Regions from separate parts of the Ureibacillus thermosphaericus genome, predicted to be linked through region 1. Evidence: riboswitches for the same ligand, from Rfam matches in the RefSeq annotation. Region 1 holds a riboswitch; each other region holds the start of a gene.
What was found. A riboswitch is a leader RNA that binds a small molecule or an ion and turns the genes downstream of it on or off. The one in region 1 is predicted to bind lysine.
Positions count from the first base shown of each region.

Region 1 (5,556 bases):
CGGATGGGGTGATCTTACCCTTGAAAAAGAAATGAAAGACGGATTTGTGTTTAGTTTGACGAATGAACCGGAGTTGCTAAAGATTAATGAAAGAAATTTTCGCTTAGAAGCTGGCTTCATTGCCGAACAAATCCAAAACTTTAAAGGTGTTTTGACGGAATGCTATGAAGAGAAAAAAGAAAAACAACTAGAAGTAATTTTTACAGTAAAGATGGATTTAAAAGAAAAAATTGAACGCTAAGGGGCTTTATTCGCCCCTTTTTATACCCATTCCTCAGCAAGATTAAATTCATCATGCAGTGCATTTGCTGCACGAATCATATCATCTTGTGGCACAACGACAGATACTTTAATTTCAGATGTAGAAACCATTTTAACAGGGATATTTTCTTGACATAAGCGTGCGAACATGCGGCCTGCTACCCCTGGATTGGAAACCATGCCCGAACCCACGATTGACACTTTCGCTAAACCAACTTCAAAATCAGCAAATTGAAAACCTAACTCCTCTTTATGTTCTTCAAGCACTTTTACCGCATTTGTTAAATCCTCTTTTACAATTGAAAACGATATTGTCGGTTTTACTTCACTCATCACAGATTGTACAATAATATCTACGTTGACATGATGCTTTGCTAGGGTATTAAACAAGTTGGCAAGGGAAGATTTTTCTAGTAATTCATATCCAACAGTAAAGCGGATAATATCTGATTCATAGGCGACACCACGAACAATTAAATTTCTCTCCATTTCAATCTCTCCCTTAATCAATGTACCTCGAAGATTTTTCGTACTCGAACGAACAACAATTGGTATATCAAATTTTTTTGCTAATTCGACCTCTCGGATGAACAATTTTCGAACCTAAATAAGATAATTCTAACATCTCATCATATGTAATATCTTTCAATTTACGAGCCTGTTGAACTACATTAGGATCCCCTGTATATACCCCATCAAGATCCGTATAGATTTCCACACGTTCTGCATCAATGCTTTTTGCAATCGCTACCGCTGTTGCATCAGTCCCTCCAGCTCCGAGAAGGGTGATGTTGCCCTCATCATCAACACCTTGTCCGCCCGCGACTATGTGCTCATGCTCCTGTCAAGTAGACATTTTTATCCGCCCCGTATTAATCCAAATTTATGCTGCTTTTGTTCTATATTCCATCGGGCTCATTTTTAGTTTAGTTACGATACGTTTGGTGTTATAATAATTAATATAGTTTTCTACTGCTTCGTAAATTTCTCGTACAGTTTCGGGTTGGCTAAAACATCCAAGTTCAACCTTCAGATGACTAAAGAAATTTTCGATGCAGGCATTGTCCCAGCAGTTGCCTCTGCGGGACATGGATTGAGTTATCTCCATCTCACGGAGATACTCTTGATAATCGGGATTAGTAAAGTGAGTGCCTTGGTCACTATGGAGAATCGCTCCTTTACTATATCCCCTTTTTTTAAGCATTTCTAAGGCGCGATACACTAATTTCATTTCCAAACTTGTCCCCATTGAATAAGCCACGATTTCCTCATTAAATAAGTCTTTAATGGCACAGAGATATACCCATTTTTGACGTCCTCTTTTCACGCGAATATACGTAATATCAATGGAAAACTTTACTCCTTCTCGAATGGCTTTGAAGTTACGGCTAAGAAGATTGGGAATTTTTCCATGAACACTTGGACGATATCTAAATTTCTTTTGGCGAATTTTGCATACCAATCCATATTTCCTCATTAAACGGGCAATCCGTTTTTCATTGATGACTAACCCATATTGTCTTTCCAATTCAATTTTGATTCGTTTTCTCCCCACAGTACCACGGTGATCGTTAAACACCTTTAGGATATAAGGGATTAACCGTTCATCAATTTGATCACGATGTTTTTCTCCATTTCTCTTTAACCATTTATAATAACCCGCACGGGATACATTGGCGATTTCCGCTAAAATAGAAATCGGATATTGTTCTGCGTAAGCGTGAATAAAGGCAAATTGTTGTTCTTTGTCATTCACCCCTTTCTTAGATCTAACAACTTTTTTAAGTATTCGTTCTCCAACTGTAATAGGAGATATTTTTCTTCCAAAGATTTTTCAACAGGCGACTGTTTCTGTTTAGCTACTTTTTCTCTTTTGGTTAAGAGAGCTTCATAGCCTCCTTCTTTCACAATTTTCACCCATTCAGAGACTCTTCTCCGATGAATGTTATATATTTTAGCTACCTCTGTGGAAGAATACCCTTCGAAATATTTTTCAATGACTTGTTTTTTGAATTCAAATGTGTAATATCGATATTTTTTCGCCATTTCCATATCCTCCATTCATGTACGAAGTACGCCACCATTGACACCTACCTGATTGTCCGTAGTGATTGTAGATTGCAGATGATCTCAAAAAATAGCTCCTTGCGCTCACTCCGTTTGTCATTGTACTACGGACAAATCGCTTCTAAGTACTTGTTGGCGGGGCCCCGACCCCATCCACCAAGTACTAAGAATCGTGGTAGGTGTCAATGGCATTGCAGCTACGCTGTGGCTTTTTAATAAACCCAATAAATTCCCACATTTTATATTTATTATGCTCATCTTATGGGCGCTTTAATGTGTAAACTTTACAGGTATAATAGCAATGATTATTTCGCCTTTTTTAAACCGTTCAATAATGACATTACCATCGACTTGATGTATGCGAGCATTTCCTGCTAATTTTCGTGTTGTTTTCATTCCAAGTTGCCAGCCTGTAAGGGAAACAGCTCTAAATCCTCTTTTTTGAATGGCGATGGAAAGCAAACTGCTAGCAATTTGATTATTGGTAGAATGGATTGCGTCTAACTCTCTTTCGGATGGTGCATCCGATAAAGAGTAAATAATTTTTTCCAAACCCTCATTTACAGGTGGAGAGGATGGAACGACTGCTACTACATTGCGTCCAAACTTCTTCTCTTCGATGAGTCTTTTTGCTATTTCTCCAATGTTTTCAGGTGATGCTAGATTCCATTCATCCAACTTCACTACAATATTAATCATCGCTACACTCCCCTTATTTTCACAAGCCATGAAATGAAGTTTCCGAATCTTATATAATTAAAGAAAAAAGCAACTCTTCACAAAGGATGGTGAAAAGCTGCCTCAATTTTCAGAAAACACTTTATGAGATAGCTCTCCAGAACCATTTAGATTCTGACAATCTTGCATTTCTTCAATGCAAAACCAGCCAGTAAACTGGAACAAGCAAATTTACCGCTTCGGCAATCTCCCCTTTCCCTAACCTTCTTCAGACTTGTTCCTCTCCTCCAGTTAGGTACTCATGAATCTCGCACCTCTATCTATATCTAAACTTATTTACTTTTAAAATTACATTATCATACAGTTATTCCTTTGACAATGTGTCATTATGGAAATACTGATAGATTGTTTCTGCAACCACTTTTGGCATTTTCGCTTCCATTAATTCTTCCACAGAAGCTTGTTTGATTTTTTTCACTGAACCAAAATGACTCAGTAATTGTTTCTTCCGTTTTGGACCGATTCCTTCAATTTCATCAAGGACAGAGCGTAAAGCGTTCGTTTGATGTTGTTGCCGCAAAAATGTAATAGCGAAGCGATGGACTTCATCTTGTATTCGCTGAAGCAAGTAAAAAGCATCACTTGTTTTTTTCAGTGGAATCGACATAGGTGGTTCCCCGTATAATAGTTCAGATGTTCGATGCTTCTCATCTTTTGCAAGTCCTGCAATGGGAATTGATAATCCAAGCTCATCTTCCAACACTTCTCGTGCAACTTCAATTTGCCCTTTACCACCGTCAACAATAATTAGATCAGGAAGTGGCAATTGTTCTTTTAATACACGGGTATAGCGCCTGCGAATCACCTCTTGCATCGCTCCATAGTCGTCATGTTTCGCCGTATTTTTTAATTTATATTTGCGATATTCTTTTTTTGCCGGCTTTCCATTAATAAATACGACCATTGCGCTAACAGGATCTGCTCCATGCATGTGGCTGTTATCAAAGGCTTCAATTCTATAAGGCGTTTCAATATTTAGAGCCTCACCTAATTGTTGACAAGCGCCAATTGTCCTCTCTTCCTGGCGTTCAATTAATTGGAATTTTTCTTCGATTGCAAGCATTGCATTTTTCTTTGCTAAATCCACCAGTTCTTTTTTTGTGCCACGTTTTGGCACCAATACTCTTATATTTAATAATTTTTCTAAAATGCTTTTATCAATTGTTTCTGGAATCAATATTTCTTTTGGCTTTAAATGTTCTGTATCATAGAAACGCCCTACAAAAGTTAAAAATTCCTCTTCCGGATCACGGTAAATAGGAAATACAGAAACATCTCTTTCAATTAATTTTCCTTGTCGAACGAAAAAGACTTGAACACACATCCACCCTTTTTCAACTGCATATCCAAATACGTCCCGGTTCGTTTGGTCTCCTGAAACGATTTTTTGCTTTTCCATAACCGTTTCGATATATTGAATTTGATCTCGATATTCCTTTGCTCTTTCAAATTCAAGCTTTTCCGCAGCCTCCATCATTTTTTTCTCTAATTCTTTTTTTACTTGTTCATGGCCGCCATTTAAGAATTTTATGATGTCATTTGTCATTTCTTCAAAAATTTTCGGATCTATATCTTTAACACATGGAGCTAAACATTGCCCCAAATGATAATACAAACAAACTCGATCTGGCAGTCGGTTGCATTTTCTTAATGGATAGATGCGGTTGAGGAGCTTCTTTGTTTCATTCGCGGCAGATACATTCGGATAAGGTCCAAAATATTTAGCTTTGTCTTTTTTCACTTTTCTTGTCGTAATAATTCTTGGATAAATTTCATTGGTAATTTTAATATAAGGATAACTCTTGTCATCCTTTAACATTACGTTATATTTTGGATCATATTGTTTGATTAAATTGAGCTCCAAAATTAAAGCCTCTAAATCACTTGAAGTAACAATATATTCAAAATCTTCTATTTCACTAACTAGCAGTTGAGTTTTACCATCATGGGAACCAGTAAAATAGGATCGAACTCTATTTTTTAAGACTTTTGCCTTTCCGACGTAAATAACCGTTCCTTGTCGGTCTTTCATTAAGTAGCATCCAGGCAAATCTGGTAACAGCGCCAATTTATTTTGAATTGTTTCATTCATGGAGTATCACCTTACATTTAATCAACCTACTTTAACTCTATTATACGAATATCTTAAAGCAAAAATCGATAAGTTTTCTTTTAAATCAATAATCATATCCAAAATAAAAAATCGAGCACAAACAAATTCTTTGTGCTCGGTTGAATATTATTTATTGTTGTTGATGAATTCAACTAATGCTTCTTTTGGTTGGAAGCCAACAGTTTTTGCAATTAATTGGCCATCTTTAAATAAAAGCAAAGATGGAATCGACATAATTTGATATTCAGCAGCTGTTGCTGGATTGTTATCAACATCAACTTTTACAATTTTCACTTCTGAACCCATTTCGGCATCGAGTTCTTCTAATACAGGTGCAATCATTTTACAAGGTCCACACCAAGCTGCCCAGAAATCTA
Region 1 is NZ_AP018335.1:2,669,114-2,674,669, forward strand. Features, by position in the region: gene UtA1_RS12835 (YslB family protein) at 1-241, shown strand, start outside; gene UtA1_RS17685 (ACT domain-containing protein) at 262-750, opposite strand; gene UtA1_RS17690 (amino acid kinase family protein) at 818-1,090, opposite strand; gene UtA1_RS12845 (IS3 family transposase) at 1,145-2,017, opposite strand; gene UtA1_RS12850 (helix-turn-helix domain-containing protein) at 2,014-2,307, opposite strand; gene UtA1_RS12855 (amino acid kinase family protein) at 2,599-3,027, opposite strand; lysine riboswitch at 3,149-3,333, opposite strand; gene uvrC (excinuclease ABC subunit UvrC) at 3,371-5,158, opposite strand; gene trxA (thioredoxin) at 5,306-5,556, opposite strand, start outside.

Region 2 (5,556 bases), 800 kb from region 1:
AAAAGATTCTATGAAAGAACCCCGGCCTGCCATAATTTCTGCACGCCCGTTCGAAATTGCATCCAATGTAGCAAATTGCTGATACACTCTCACTGGATCATCTGAAGATAATACAGTTACTGCGCTCGTTAATTTAATATTTTTTGTTTTCGTTGTGGCCGCAGCAAGCAATACAGCAGGTGATGAACAAGCATAATCTTTTCGATGATGCTCACCTACTCCATAAACATCTAATCCCACTTCATCAGCTAGTTGAATTTCTTCTACAACTTCTCGAAGTCGCTCCGCATGACTTATCACTTTTCCCGTTCTTACATCTGGCGTCGTTTCTACAAATGTCGTTAACCCTATTTCCATCCTCATTCCCTCCACATACAAAACATATTATCTCGAAATTGAAATATTTTTCTTTGTAATCATACACAAATATTAGGATGATTATCAAATATTCTGTTTTTAATTCTCATCCTTTTTTAGAATATATTCAGCTCCAAAAGTTAAAAATAATATAAAAAACAAGGAATGAATGTAGATGAAAGAAAGAAAATTTGAAAGCAAAGTAATTGAATTTTTAATGATTTTGATGTTCAGTTTTGGTATTGTTATCACATTATTCAGTTTGATTTCTATTGAACTAAATGTATATGATATTAAATTGTATTTCATGATTTTCATTACTTTGGTGATATTCTACAAGCCTTTTAGAACTTCAAGTTTTCGTTTTATTTTTTATTTAATTAATCGTACATTGCATTTAATAAAAACCGTTCACACTGACAACGATCTTTTACAGAAAGAACTTATACAATTGAATAATTTGCTAGAAACGGAGTACATCCATCTATTAAAAAAACTTTTTGAAAAACATCGTTACGTAGCACTTATTACAAAGGACATTGAAACTTTCAATGTGGATCTTATTTTATGGAAAGGTACGAGAAAATATATAATACAGATTATAAAAGGGGCAAATGCAGTTGACATCCGAAAGGTTCAACAAGTTGCTGTCAATATAAAAACATACAGTGCAGATGGCGCAATGATTATTACAAATCAATCTTTTACACCATCTGCCAAAAAGTTTTCTTCCTTAAACCATATACTTTTAATTGATCACGATGAATTAATAAATATGATGCAGGATGAAAATAAAAAGTTCGTTTTCCAAACCGCATTATATTTATCACAACATAAATAATAATAAGAATTCGCTAGCTAAATTGAAAGGAGCTAGCGAATTTTGCATTCATAAAAAATATTTCAATCATCTACTTCTAATGTTCTTTTTTTACTCGATTCATTAAATACTCAACAAACACTTCATCACGTACTAGATAGGCTTCATACATCCTCTTTAAATATTTTTCTGCTTCTTCAAAACTTGCAAAAGTTGTTTCTATTAATTGTTCTGGATTTTTCAATCATCCAAACGCCATCTTTTTGTAATATAAAATAATTGTTATCATCGGCATCAGCATACATCGTACCAAAAGAAGATTCCTTTACATTATACCGATTATATTTCGCATCTTGAGGCATTGGATCAAGCTGAAAAGTATTTTGTACAAATATTTGATATGTTTCCTCTGTTAAGTTACAAACCGCTGCCTTTTGATGTCCTCCTCCGCCATACACTGCTGCGATTTCCGAAACATCCACATGGTCATGAATAGTGCGGAAAGAAATTTTTTTACTTCCCATATTCAATATAGCGATATAGTCAAGATGAGGATGTTCTTTACTTAATTCGTTTCCTAATTCTGAATGATAAGATTCTGCATATACAACTCCAGCAAAATACTCATCATTTTTTATTTGCACTACCTCTCTTTTTTTGCGACGAATATATCGTTCTATCCGATCTTCTTAATTCATCAAAATCGAAGTGTTCAGAAGAAGTTAGTCTGTCAATCATCGTTTCTTCAAATTCATCGATGGACACTAAGAAAAACAATGAATTTAAGAAATGGGCTTTATCATTATCGTTTTTCCCACTCCCAAGTATCATATTGTCTTACGTGCTCCACAAATTCATCAATTGCCTCTGTTGGCTTTAATAACTCGTTTGCAACTAAAAACTGATAAAATAATGAAGTTGCACTTTCTAGCTTCCCTTCCTCATTTTCGACTAATACCGTTCCCCAATCATATTCATTAAAATGCAACGCTGTTTTATGATGATCAATAAGTTGAATATTTTTATATTGTTTAAAATGTGCATTTAATCTTGTGTCATTTTCTTCACTAGGTGATAAATCTGTAATAAATAAAAAAGTATCAGGCAAATCATTTTCTAAAAAGTATTCAATTTCCCGTTCAAGTGAAGCAATTGAATTATATCCTACTTTTACATCTTGTCCAAAGGCAAGTTTCGCTGAAATGCCACATCCAACCCCATCTAAATCATTGTGGGACAGCAATTTATATATTCTATTTCACCAGTAGTATGGATGCTTTTTATAAAAACAACAGCAATATTATTGCAAAGAAGTTAGAATTCCTTTTAAATTTTCAATTTAACAAAATTTTCGATTGAAAATTTAAAATTTTTCTGCATATTGTACAAAATTCAATCATAAATGATATTTAAATACTTAATTGTTATTGCTTTTCCAAATAAAAGGAGCTACAATTATATACAATTATCCATCGACTTATTTCAATATTGCTTTGAAGTAAGGATAGAGGTGCAAAAACCAAGAGTACACAGTTTGAGGATAATGAGGTCCAATGATAATTGTGGAAAGGGGGATTTGCCGAAGTCCCTAGAAACTCATTTTTCTAGGGGCTGGTTCTGCATTGAATAAGTGTAGGACTGTCATATAGGAAACTATATGGAGGGCTATCTTACGCAAAAAATCTTCCTTTTTGCAACAACGAGGCTCTTCGTTGTTGCTTTTTGCGTTTATAAAGAAATTGCCCTTCTCCATTAAATAACATTGAAAAGGATGTGGAGAAGAATGAATTTCGGAAGAGTATTAACAGCAATGGTAACGCCATTTGACAAAAATGGTGACGTAGATTTTGAGGCTACGGAAATTCTAATTCAACATTTAATTGAAAACGGCACAGACGGATTAGTGGTATGTGGTACAACTGGAGAATCTCCTACTTTAACAGATGAAGAAAAAGTAGAACTGTTTAAATTTACTGTGAAGACTGTAAATGGTAGAGTTCCTGTAATTGCAGGTACGGGCTCTTATAATACGAGAGCTTCCATTGAACTTACTAAAAAAGCAGAAGATGCCGGGGTGGATGGCATCATGCTTGTAACTCCATACTACAATAAACCAAACCAAGAAGGAATGTATGAACACTTTAAAGCAATTGCACAAAATACAAAACTGCCAATTGTACTCTATAACATTCCTGGCCGTAGTGTCGTCAATTTATCCGTTGATACGGTAGTTCGTCTTGCGAAAATACCGAATATTGTTGCAATTAAAGAGGCAAGTGGAAATTTAGATGCAATGGCACAAATTATCGAAAACACGCCAAATCATTTCTCACTATATAGCGGGGATGATAGCTTAACATTACCAACATTAGCAATTGGTGGTACAGGAGTAATTTCCGTTGCTTCTCATATTATCGGCAATGAAATGCAATCTATGATTAAAAATTTCTTCATTGGAAATATTCAAGAAGCTGCAAAAGAACATCGAAACCTGTTACCAATTATGAAAGCGATGTTCATTGCACCAAATCCTGCTCCTGTTAAGGCAGCATTAAATATGAAAGGCATAACAGTTGGTGGTGTTCGTCTTCCACTAGTGCCATTAAACGAAGAGCAACAAAAAATGCTAGATTATTTATTAAGAAATACACAATTACAATTGATTTCATAAATATTCTCCTGCCATGAAAATGGCAGGTTTTTATTTTGATAAATAATACTTGGTGGAAAAGTAAATAAAATATTCGATAGGAAAATGAATAGTGATATAATAGCATTTGTGAATTTTAGGCATTTAACTAAATTCATAAGTGCTTATTTTTTTATCTTCAATATGTCACAATTCAACTTTGTTGGAGGATATGATTTTGCTCAATTTACTATTAGCCATTTTAATATTTATCATCACGCTCATACTCGTAATTCGCCAACCAAAAAATATCAATATCGGTTGGTCAGCCTGCTGTGGCGCAATAGTTGCATTGATTGTTGGAGTAGTGGATATTAATGACGTCTTTGAAGTTGTTAACATTACTTGGAATGCGACATTATTATTTATTGCGATTATAATCATTTCCTTAATATTGGATCAAATTGGTTTATTTGAATGGTCTGCACTGCACATGGCTCGCATAGCAAAAGGGAACGGTATTAGAATGTTCATTTACGTTACAGTTCTTGGAGCTTTTGTTTCAGCCTTCTTTTCAAATGATGGTGCAGCATTAATTTTGACCCCTATTGTTCTTGCAATGGTTCGAAATTTAAATTTTAATGAGAAAATGATTTTCCCTTTTATTATGGCTAGTGGTTTTATAGCTGACACTACTTCCCTCCCTTTTTTAATAAGTAACTTAGTAAACGTAATCGCAGCAGATTTTTTTGGAATCAGCTTTATGGAATACTCTTTACGAATGATTATTCCTAATTTCTTTTCATTAATAGCAACCATTATCGTTCTATTTTTATACTTCCAGAAATCTATTCCATCAAAGTATGATGTAATGATGCTAAAAAATCCACGGGAAGTCATACGGGATGAAAAGATGTTTAAATTAGCGTGGCCGGTAATGGCAATTTTATTAACCGGTTATTTTTCAGCTGAATGGATTCATGTACCCGTTAGTATTATTGGTTGGATTATGGCGATATTCTTATTGGCGATGGCTCGAAAAAGTTCAGCAGTCAATACAAAAGCCGTAATAAAAGGAGCGCCATGGAATATTGTATTTTTCTCCATCGGTATGTATTTAGTCGTTTATGGATTAGGAAATGCAGGTTTCACGAAAGGACTAGCCTATGTTATTGAATGGACAGTGCAAGGAGGATTATTCACTACTACGATTGGAATGGGGTATATTGCAGCCTTCTTATCTTCAGTTATGAATAACTTACCTACAATTATGATTGACTCATTAGCAATAGCGGAAACTTCCACGTCAGGTGTAATTCGCGATTCTTTAATTTATGCCAATGTAATCGGCTCAGATTTAGGTCCCAAAATTACACCAATTGGTTCACTTGCTACGCTTGTGTGGCTACATGTACTCTCAAACAAGGGGATTAAAATTTCTTGGGGAGCTTATTTTAAAATGGGGATTATCCTGACACTTCCAATACTATTCTTCACATTAGTTGGTTTATATTTGACGTTATTATTATTTTGATTCTTTATTTTTATATGAGTAAAATTTAATTATAATGGTTACAATAATAACACACCTAAGAACATTTGAACTTAGGTGTGTTTATTATTGCCAATTATTCTGAGTTTCCTTTCAATTGTTGTTGAGCCATTTGCACAAGACGTTTCGTAATTTCTCCACCAACTGAACCATTAGCTCGGGAAGAAGTATCTGGTGAAAGGTTTACGCCAAACTCTT
Region 2 is NZ_AP018335.1:3,468,601-3,474,156, forward strand. Features, by position in the region: gene UtA1_RS16750 (LLM class flavin-dependent oxidoreductase) at 1-357, opposite strand, end outside; gene UtA1_RS16755 (restriction endonuclease) at 533-1,198, shown strand; partial or broken gene UtA1_RS16760 (DHH family phosphoesterase) at 1,275-2,429, opposite strand; lysine riboswitch at 2,675-2,853, shown strand; gene dapA (4-hydroxy-tetrahydrodipicolinate synthase) at 2,961-3,848, shown strand; gene UtA1_RS16770 (arsenic transporter) at 4,039-5,340, shown strand; gene UtA1_RS16775 (alpha/beta-type small acid-soluble spore protein) at 5,435-5,556, opposite strand, start outside.
Region 2: it holds a riboswitch for lysine, as region 1 does, so the genes downstream of both, dapA (4-hydroxy-tetrahydrodipicolinate synthase) here and UtA1_RS12855 (amino acid kinase family protein) in region 1, are expected to answer to the same signal.

Region 3 (5,556 bases), 530 kb from region 1:
GGTAAAACTTGCATATAACCCTTCACACTTAGAAGTAGTTAGCCCTGTTGTAACTGGTTCAACGAGAGCAGCACAAGAAGATACATCTAATCCTGGAGAACCAGTGCAAGATACATCAAAAGCACTAGCGGTTCTTGTTCATGGAGATGCAGCATTTAGCGGTGAAGGAATCGTACAAGAAACATTTAACTATGCTGGAACAAAAGGATTCTCTACTGGCGGATCCATCCACATCATCTCCAATAACATGATTGGATTTACAACAGAATATTACGATTCTCGCTCAACACACTATTCATCAGACGTAGCAAAAGGGTACGGTATTCCTATAGTGCACGTGAATGCAGATGATCCTGAAGCAGTAATTCAAGTAGCAAAATTTGCTTTTGAATATCGTCAAATGTTCGGTAAAGATATTTTAATTGACTTAATTGGTTACCGCAGATTTGGACACAATGAAACTGATGATCCGACTGTAACAAATCCAAAAACATACTTAATTGTTGATAAACATCCTACAGTTCGTGAACTTTATGGTGAACGAGTTGTAAATGAAGGTATTGTAACAAAAGAATTCGTAGAACAGCTAAACCAAGAAATTTATGGCGAAATGCAAAAAAGTTACGATCATGTTAAAGCAGTAGGCGAAGAAAAGGGTCATCATCTCGAAGTGGAAATTCCTGAAGAGGTGAAACAACCTTATCCACAATTAGAAACAGGTGTTTCTGCTGAGGAATTAAAACAAATTAACGAAGAACTGTTAGCATGGCCTGAAAACTTTGAGCCTCAAAACAAATTGGCAAGAATTCTAAAAAGACGTGTTGAAGCGCTAGAAACAGGAAAAATTGACTGGGGTCATGCAGAAACATTGGCATTTGCATCAATTTTACGTGAAGGAAACCCAATTCGTCTGACTGGGCAAGATGCTCAACGTGGTACTTTCTCGCAACGCCATTTAGTACTACATGATAAAAATAACGGTTCTGAATGGACGCCATTACACAATATTTCAGGAGCTAAAGCTTCCTTTAGTGTATTCAATTCTCCATTAACAGAAGCGGCAATCGTGGGTTATGAATATGGTTATAACCTGGAAAATGAGAAAGCATTAACAATTTGGGAAGCACAATTCGGGGACTTCGCAAATATGGCTCAAGTAATGTTTGATAACTTCATTACAGCTGCTCGTTCTAAATGGGGTCTTAAATCTGGATTAGTTCTTTTATTACCAAATGGTATGGAAGGACAGGGTCCAGAACACTCTGCAGCACGCATTGAACGTTACTTGCAATTATGTGCTGAAAATAACTGGATTGTTGCAAACTGTTCAAATGCCGGAAACTACTTCCACTTATTACGTCGACAAGCGAAAATGCTTGGAACTGAAGGAGTGCGTCCATTAGTAGTTGCAACACCAAAATCATTATTGCGTCATCCATTAGCTGCAGCTACATTAGAGCAATTATCTGAAGGAAAATTCGAGGAAGTCATTGAACAACCAGGACTCGGACAAAATCCTAAAAAAGTGGAACGCATTATTTTAGCTTCTGGTAAAGTGACAATTGACTTAGCAGAAGCAATTAAAGACGGTGAAGGATTCGAAAAACTTCACATCCTTCGCATTGAACAATTATATCCATTCCCGATGGAAAAACTTTCTGAAATCATTGCGAGATACCCTAACGCGAAAGAAATTGTTTGGGTACAAGAGGAACCTAGAAACCAAGGTCCTTGGAAATTTGCCTTAGAATACTTATTTGAATTAGCTGAAGGCAAAAAAGTACGTTATGTTGGACGTCCAGAAATGTCTTCTACTTCAGAAGGTGACATGGACTCACATAAAGTTGCTCAAGCTAAAGTAATTAACGACGCTTTAGCAGATTTGTAATCTTGCATAATTTACGTTAAGATTTAACAGTGTTGAGAATTAAAGGAGGATATAAAAAGTGGCTGAAATTAAAGTCCCTGAATTAGCAGAATCGATTACGGAAGGTACAATTGCACAATGGGTGAAAAAAGTTGGAGATCGCGTTGAGAAAGGCGAATTCATTGTTGAATTAGAAACAGATAAAGTAAATGCAGAAATTATTTCTGAAGAAGCAGGAGTATTAACTCAAATTTTAGCTGAAGAAGGCGATACAGTATTAGTTGGCCAAACAATTGCGATCGTTGAGCCTGTTGAAGGTGGAGCTGAACCTACTCCAGCACCTCAAGCAGAACCTGCAAAAGAAGCGGTTAAAGAGGAACAACCACAAGCTCCTCAAGCACAACCAGCACAAGCTGCACCGGTTGTTGAGGAAACATCTAATGAGCGCGTAGTAGCTTCACCAGCTGCACGTAAACTTGCTCGTGAAAAAGGCATTGATTTAGCAGCAATTTCACCAGTAGACCCACAAGGCCGAGTTCGTGTACAAGATGTTGCTGCTCATGCTGCTAAACCAGCACAACCAGTGCAAGCAGCACAACCTGTAGCACCTGCTGTAACTGTAGATGAATCTCGCGTTACAGTTGAAAGAATGAGCCGTCGACGTCAAACAATTGCAAAACGTCTTCTTGAAGTTAAACAAAATACGGCAATGTTAACAACATTCAACGAAATTGACATGACAAATGTAATGGAATTACGTAAACGTAAGCAAGAACAATTTGTGAATGAGAATGGTATTAAACTTGGATTCATGTCATTCTTCACAAAAGCAGTAGTTGCTGCATTGAAAAAATACCCTTATGTAAATGCACAAATTGTTGGTGATGAAATTCATAAATTTAACATTTATGATATCGGTATTGCGGTATCTACAGAAGAAGGTTTAGTAGTTCCAGTTGTACGTGATGCAGATCGCAAAAACTTCGCTGAAATTGAAAGAGAAATTGCAGAACTTGCTCAAAAAGCACGTGAAAAGAAATTAGCAATTTCTGATTTACAAGGCGGAACATTTACAATTACAAATGGCGGTATCTTTGGTTCATTAGCTTCAACACCGATTATCAATGGTACGCAAGCAGGTATCCTTGGTATGCACTCAATTGTAAACCGTCCAGTAGCTGTAAACGGCCAAGTTGAAATTCGTCCAATGATGTATGTGGCACTTTCATACGATCATCGAATCATTGATGGTAAAGATTCAGTTGGATTCTTAAAAACAGTTAAAGAATTAATCGAAAATCCTGAAGATTTACTTCTAAATTCATAAGAAAATGTATAATATACTCCCCAACTATTTTTGGGGAGTATATTTGGTACTATTAAACTTTTCCTATTTGTTATTGACAAGTAAACACCATTTAGGTTATGCTTCTCTTAACAATTGAATATTCTAGCCTCACTTGGTAGGGTAGAGGCGCGGTATTTATTAGTTTCTCATGGAGCTTGAGCGAGTGAAGAAGTGGGAAAGAAGGAAATATCGCCGAAGTGTAGTTATTTGCTCAGATAACTATGCTGGGGTTACAGTGAATAACTGTAACACTGTCTTACATGTTTATATGTAAGGTGTGCTATTCCAAAGTGGAACTAGAGGTATTAGTCTAACAAATTGATGCGACCTTAAGTTCTTCTTAGGTCGCTTTTTATTTGTGAAGCTAAGCTAAACAGAGACAGGGGGAATTAAGATGAAAAAGAAATTATTGCTACTTTTCATAACCATGATGACGGTTCTCGTTCTTGCAGCATGTGGTTCAGGAAACAAAGAATCAACAGGTGGAGAATCACAAAAAGATTCAGAATCTTCATCCGAGTCAAAAAGTGTATTAAGAGTAGGTATGGAAGCTGCTTATGCACCATTTAACTGGTCTCAAAAAGATGACTCAAATGGAGCAGTTCCTATTGCAGATTCTAAAGAGTTTGCAAACGGTTACGATGTTCAAATCGCAAAACGTATTGCTGAAGGATTAGGGATGGAGCTTCAAATTGTAAAAACTGACTGGGATGGTTTAATTCCATCATTACAATCTGGTGCAATTGATGCAGTTATTGCGGGTATGTCACCTACTCCTGAACGCATGGAAGTAATCGATTTTACAGACAACTATTATACGAGTGATTTCGTAATTGTTGTGAAAAAAGATGGTCCATATGCAAATGCAAAATCGATTCATGATTTTGAAGGGGCTAAAGTAACAGCACAACAAGGTACTACTCACTACAAAGTAATCGATCAAATGACTGGCGTTAATAAACAAGTACCAGCTACAGATTTTGGCCAAATGCGAATCCAATTATCTTCTGGTGCAATTGATGCTTATATTTCAGAACGTCCAGAAGGGATGTCTGCTGAGGCAGCAATTGAAGGATTTACTTACATTGTTCCAGAAGACGGATTTGAGGCTGATGAATCTGATACAGCAATCGCTGTTGGCTTGAAAAAAGGTTCGGACTTAAAAGATAAAATTAACGAAATTTTAGCTGGTATTACGGAAGATGAACGTCATCAAATCATGGAAGAAGCTATTAAAAATCAACCATCACAACAATAGTGTGGTGAAAGGTTGTCTTGAGATTTTCTATAAGACAACCTTTTTCCATTTTCCTTCCCTGTAAAGTTATTTACTGTGCTTAACTTTAATTCTTCTAAGTGCGAACAAAAAAACAATAAGGGGATTTCTTTATGTCTTTCTTAGAAACAGTTTGGAATATTTTTCAGAATAACTGGGATTTGTTTTTGCGAGGAGCATGGATTGCATTAATTCTTGCGATATTAGGTACGATTTTTGGTGCGATTATCGGATTTTTCATCGGGGTTATGCACACGATTCCATTGCAAAAAAAATCCTTTAAAACATATGCATTAAAAACTATTAATTTTATACTAACTTGCTATGTTGAACTATTCCGTGGCACTCCAATGATGGTACAAGCGATGGTTGTGTTCTACGGACTCTATGCCATTGATATTCAATTAAATCGCTTTGTTGCTGGTCTAATTGTTATCAGCTTAAATACAGGTGCTTATATGGCAGAGTATGTGCGAGGTGGAATTGTTTCAATCGATAAAGGACAATACGAGGCCAGTGAAGCGATTGGTATGAATCATTTTCAAACAATGTTCTATATTATCCTTCCTCAAGTAGCTCGAAATATTTTACCAGCGACTGGTAACCAGCTCGTTATGAATATAAAGGACTCTTCTGTACTAAGTGTCATTAGTGTAGTTGAATTATTCTTTACAACGAACTCTGTTGCGGGTAGTACATATCGTTATGCAGAAGCATTCTTAATTGCCTGCGTATTGTACTTCATTATGACATTCACTGTAACTCGTATTCTTCTTTGGTTTGAGAAGAAAATGGATGGACCTGATTCGTACCGAGTGGAGCTTGTGACAGGAAACAAGCCGATAAAGGATGGTGAGTAATGCTATGACAGTGGTCATTGATATCAAACATTTAAATAAAACATTCGGCAATCATGAAGTATTGAAAGATGTCAATTTCCAAGTAAGAAAAGGGGAAGTTGTAACGTTAATTGGAGCTTCAGGATCAGGAAAATCCACATTATTGCGTTGCATTAACTTGCTGGAAACTCCTACAGGCGGTGAGATTATTTTTAATGGAGAAAAT
Region 3 is NZ_AP018335.1:2,142,797-2,148,352, forward strand. Features, by position in the region: gene UtA1_RS10280 (2-oxoglutarate dehydrogenase E1 component) at 1-1,888, shown strand, start outside; gene odhB (2-oxoglutarate dehydrogenase complex dihydrolipoyllysine-residue succinyltransferase) at 1,947-3,194, shown strand; lysine riboswitch at 3,329-3,506, shown strand; gene UtA1_RS10290 (transporter substrate-binding domain-containing protein) at 3,610-4,473, shown strand; gene UtA1_RS10295 (amino acid ABC transporter permease) at 4,605-5,351, shown strand; gene UtA1_RS10300 (amino acid ABC transporter ATP-binding protein) at 5,356-5,556, shown strand, end outside.
Region 3: it holds a riboswitch for lysine, as region 1 does, so the genes downstream of both, UtA1_RS10290 (transporter substrate-binding domain-containing protein) here and UtA1_RS12855 (amino acid kinase family protein) in region 1, are expected to answer to the same signal.

Region 4 (5,556 bases), 830 kb from region 1:
AGCTAAATTGAAAGGAGCTAGCGAATTTTGCATTCATAAAAAATATTTCAATCATCTACTTCTAATGTTCTTTTTTTACTCGATTCATTAAATACTCAACAAACACTTCATCACGTACTAGATAGGCTTCATACATCCTCTTTAAATATTTTTCTGCTTCTTCAAAACTTGCAAAAGTTGTTTCTATTAATTGTTCTGGATTTTTCAATCATCCAAACGCCATCTTTTTGTAATATAAAATAATTGTTATCATCGGCATCAGCATACATCGTACCAAAAGAAGATTCCTTTACATTATACCGATTATATTTCGCATCTTGAGGCATTGGATCAAGCTGAAAAGTATTTTGTACAAATATTTGATATGTTTCCTCTGTTAAGTTACAAACCGCTGCCTTTTGATGTCCTCCTCCGCCATACACTGCTGCGATTTCCGAAACATCCACATGGTCATGAATAGTGCGGAAAGAAATTTTTTTACTTCCCATATTCAATATAGCGATATAGTCAAGATGAGGATGTTCTTTACTTAATTCGTTTCCTAATTCTGAATGATAAGATTCTGCATATACAACTCCAGCAAAATACTCATCATTTTTTATTTGCACTACCTCTCTTTTTTTGCGACGAATATATCGTTCTATCCGATCTTCTTAATTCATCAAAATCGAAGTGTTCAGAAGAAGTTAGTCTGTCAATCATCGTTTCTTCAAATTCATCGATGGACACTAAGAAAAACAATGAATTTAAGAAATGGGCTTTATCATTATCGTTTTTCCCACTCCCAAGTATCATATTGTCTTACGTGCTCCACAAATTCATCAATTGCCTCTGTTGGCTTTAATAACTCGTTTGCAACTAAAAACTGATAAAATAATGAAGTTGCACTTTCTAGCTTCCCTTCCTCATTTTCGACTAATACCGTTCCCCAATCATATTCATTAAAATGCAACGCTGTTTTATGATGATCAATAAGTTGAATATTTTTATATTGTTTAAAATGTGCATTTAATCTTGTGTCATTTTCTTCACTAGGTGATAAATCTGTAATAAATAAAAAAGTATCAGGCAAATCATTTTCTAAAAAGTATTCAATTTCCCGTTCAAGTGAAGCAATTGAATTATATCCTACTTTTACATCTTGTCCAAAGGCAAGTTTCGCTGAAATGCCACATCCAACCCCATCTAAATCATTGTGGGACAGCAATTTATATATTCTATTTCACCAGTAGTATGGATGCTTTTTATAAAAACAACAGCAATATTATTGCAAAGAAGTTAGAATTCCTTTTAAATTTTCAATTTAACAAAATTTTCGATTGAAAATTTAAAATTTTTCTGCATATTGTACAAAATTCAATCATAAATGATATTTAAATACTTAATTGTTATTGCTTTTCCAAATAAAAGGAGCTACAATTATATACAATTATCCATCGACTTATTTCAATATTGCTTTGAAGTAAGGATAGAGGTGCAAAAACCAAGAGTACACAGTTTGAGGATAATGAGGTCCAATGATAATTGTGGAAAGGGGGATTTGCCGAAGTCCCTAGAAACTCATTTTTCTAGGGGCTGGTTCTGCATTGAATAAGTGTAGGACTGTCATATAGGAAACTATATGGAGGGCTATCTTACGCAAAAAATCTTCCTTTTTGCAACAACGAGGCTCTTCGTTGTTGCTTTTTGCGTTTATAAAGAAATTGCCCTTCTCCATTAAATAACATTGAAAAGGATGTGGAGAAGAATGAATTTCGGAAGAGTATTAACAGCAATGGTAACGCCATTTGACAAAAATGGTGACGTAGATTTTGAGGCTACGGAAATTCTAATTCAACATTTAATTGAAAACGGCACAGACGGATTAGTGGTATGTGGTACAACTGGAGAATCTCCTACTTTAACAGATGAAGAAAAAGTAGAACTGTTTAAATTTACTGTGAAGACTGTAAATGGTAGAGTTCCTGTAATTGCAGGTACGGGCTCTTATAATACGAGAGCTTCCATTGAACTTACTAAAAAAGCAGAAGATGCCGGGGTGGATGGCATCATGCTTGTAACTCCATACTACAATAAACCAAACCAAGAAGGAATGTATGAACACTTTAAAGCAATTGCACAAAATACAAAACTGCCAATTGTACTCTATAACATTCCTGGCCGTAGTGTCGTCAATTTATCCGTTGATACGGTAGTTCGTCTTGCGAAAATACCGAATATTGTTGCAATTAAAGAGGCAAGTGGAAATTTAGATGCAATGGCACAAATTATCGAAAACACGCCAAATCATTTCTCACTATATAGCGGGGATGATAGCTTAACATTACCAACATTAGCAATTGGTGGTACAGGAGTAATTTCCGTTGCTTCTCATATTATCGGCAATGAAATGCAATCTATGATTAAAAATTTCTTCATTGGAAATATTCAAGAAGCTGCAAAAGAACATCGAAACCTGTTACCAATTATGAAAGCGATGTTCATTGCACCAAATCCTGCTCCTGTTAAGGCAGCATTAAATATGAAAGGCATAACAGTTGGTGGTGTTCGTCTTCCACTAGTGCCATTAAACGAAGAGCAACAAAAAATGCTAGATTATTTATTAAGAAATACACAATTACAATTGATTTCATAAATATTCTCCTGCCATGAAAATGGCAGGTTTTTATTTTGATAAATAATACTTGGTGGAAAAGTAAATAAAATATTCGATAGGAAAATGAATAGTGATATAATAGCATTTGTGAATTTTAGGCATTTAACTAAATTCATAAGTGCTTATTTTTTTATCTTCAATATGTCACAATTCAACTTTGTTGGAGGATATGATTTTGCTCAATTTACTATTAGCCATTTTAATATTTATCATCACGCTCATACTCGTAATTCGCCAACCAAAAAATATCAATATCGGTTGGTCAGCCTGCTGTGGCGCAATAGTTGCATTGATTGTTGGAGTAGTGGATATTAATGACGTCTTTGAAGTTGTTAACATTACTTGGAATGCGACATTATTATTTATTGCGATTATAATCATTTCCTTAATATTGGATCAAATTGGTTTATTTGAATGGTCTGCACTGCACATGGCTCGCATAGCAAAAGGGAACGGTATTAGAATGTTCATTTACGTTACAGTTCTTGGAGCTTTTGTTTCAGCCTTCTTTTCAAATGATGGTGCAGCATTAATTTTGACCCCTATTGTTCTTGCAATGGTTCGAAATTTAAATTTTAATGAGAAAATGATTTTCCCTTTTATTATGGCTAGTGGTTTTATAGCTGACACTACTTCCCTCCCTTTTTTAATAAGTAACTTAGTAAACGTAATCGCAGCAGATTTTTTTGGAATCAGCTTTATGGAATACTCTTTACGAATGATTATTCCTAATTTCTTTTCATTAATAGCAACCATTATCGTTCTATTTTTATACTTCCAGAAATCTATTCCATCAAAGTATGATGTAATGATGCTAAAAAATCCACGGGAAGTCATACGGGATGAAAAGATGTTTAAATTAGCGTGGCCGGTAATGGCAATTTTATTAACCGGTTATTTTTCAGCTGAATGGATTCATGTACCCGTTAGTATTATTGGTTGGATTATGGCGATATTCTTATTGGCGATGGCTCGAAAAAGTTCAGCAGTCAATACAAAAGCCGTAATAAAAGGAGCGCCATGGAATATTGTATTTTTCTCCATCGGTATGTATTTAGTCGTTTATGGATTAGGAAATGCAGGTTTCACGAAAGGACTAGCCTATGTTATTGAATGGACAGTGCAAGGAGGATTATTCACTACTACGATTGGAATGGGGTATATTGCAGCCTTCTTATCTTCAGTTATGAATAACTTACCTACAATTATGATTGACTCATTAGCAATAGCGGAAACTTCCACGTCAGGTGTAATTCGCGATTCTTTAATTTATGCCAATGTAATCGGCTCAGATTTAGGTCCCAAAATTACACCAATTGGTTCACTTGCTACGCTTGTGTGGCTACATGTACTCTCAAACAAGGGGATTAAAATTTCTTGGGGAGCTTATTTTAAAATGGGGATTATCCTGACACTTCCAATACTATTCTTCACATTAGTTGGTTTATATTTGACGTTATTATTATTTTGATTCTTTATTTTTATATGAGTAAAATTTAATTATAATGGTTACAATAATAACACACCTAAGAACATTTGAACTTAGGTGTGTTTATTATTGCCAATTATTCTGAGTTTCCTTTCAATTGTTGTTGAGCCATTTGCACAAGACGTTTCGTAATTTCTCCACCAACTGAACCATTAGCTCGGGAAGAAGTATCTGGTGAAAGGTTTACGCCAAACTCTTGTGCAATCTCATATTTCATTTGATTCAATGCAGCTTCTGCCCCTGGGAATACTAGTTTGTTAGAACTACGATTTGTCATGTTGTTCACCTCCTTGTGCCATTAGAATGCTCAAGCTATAGCTTTTAATACTTTAGAAATGTAGGGAACATTGAGATTCACTGGAAAAAACAGATTATTTAAGTTGTAACAATATTACAATAGCGTCATATATTCTAATTTTTTCCTCCTAATCAGTATGTTAATATGTTAGTTAGTTAACGTTAACTTTAGGAGGAGCAATTCATGTATAAAATACGAGGGCATCATCTATTTTGCCTTGTTGGTTTTAGAGGTATGGGATATTCTAAAGAATTTGCGGAAAATATGAAGCGCATCCACCAAGAACTTAGGAAAAACCCCAAGACTTTAATTCACATCATCGAGGGCATCGATCAAATTTGTGAAAAATACCCAAACTGCGGAAAATATCATTGTCAAGATGAAAACATCTACATAAGAGATAAACAAATTTTGGAAAAGTTAGGGATACAGATTGGTCAAACTCTCACTTGGGAAGAAATTGAGTCTCGCATTCAAAAATTCGCAACTCCTGAAGATATAGATATTCTTTGTGAAAGTTGTACATGGCGTTCCTATGGTGTATGTAAAGCAGGCATCCAAAGAATCTTAAATGGCGAAGGTTTATGGGAAGTAAATAAATAACCATTTATAAAAATCTCCTGGTGAGGAGATTTTTTATTTTATCTAAATATAAATACTATTTACATTTTTCCGAAATAACAAATTTCTTTGGATTTTAAAAATTCGTGCTAAACTATATCTATCTTAAATGTCCTTTTCGTGTAAACATTTGTATTTGTAAGCAAGATTTTAATCTTTGGAGGTTTTTATGAAAAAACTATTTCATACATGGAGTCAAATTAGCTTAGTCAAACGAATTTTAATCGGTTTAATTTTAGGTATTCTTCTAGCTATTACAATACCTGATACTTTCAGTTGGGTATCCATTTTCGGAAACTTGTTTGTCGGTGCATTAAAAGCCGTGGCACCAGTACTTGTATTGGTATTGGTTATTCAAGCGATTGCAAACCATCGAAGCGGAACAAAAACCAATATGAAATTGATTTTAATTCTTTATGCTATCGGTACTTTTTCCGCTGGTGCAATCGGTGTCATTGCCAGCTTCATTTTCCCAACGACACTGACATTAAA
Region 4 is NZ_AP018335.1:6,630-12,185, forward strand. Features, by position in the region: partial or broken gene UtA1_RS00035 (DHH family phosphoesterase) at 62-1,216, opposite strand; lysine riboswitch at 1,462-1,640, shown strand; gene dapA (4-hydroxy-tetrahydrodipicolinate synthase) at 1,748-2,635, shown strand; gene UtA1_RS00045 (arsenic transporter) at 2,826-4,127, shown strand; gene UtA1_RS00050 (alpha/beta-type small acid-soluble spore protein) at 4,222-4,422, opposite strand; gene UtA1_RS00055 (DUF1284 domain-containing protein) at 4,627-5,046, shown strand; gene sstT (serine/threonine transporter SstT) at 5,234-5,556, shown strand, end outside.
Region 4: it holds a riboswitch for lysine, as region 1 does, so the genes downstream of both, dapA (4-hydroxy-tetrahydrodipicolinate synthase) here and UtA1_RS12855 (amino acid kinase family protein) in region 1, are expected to answer to the same signal.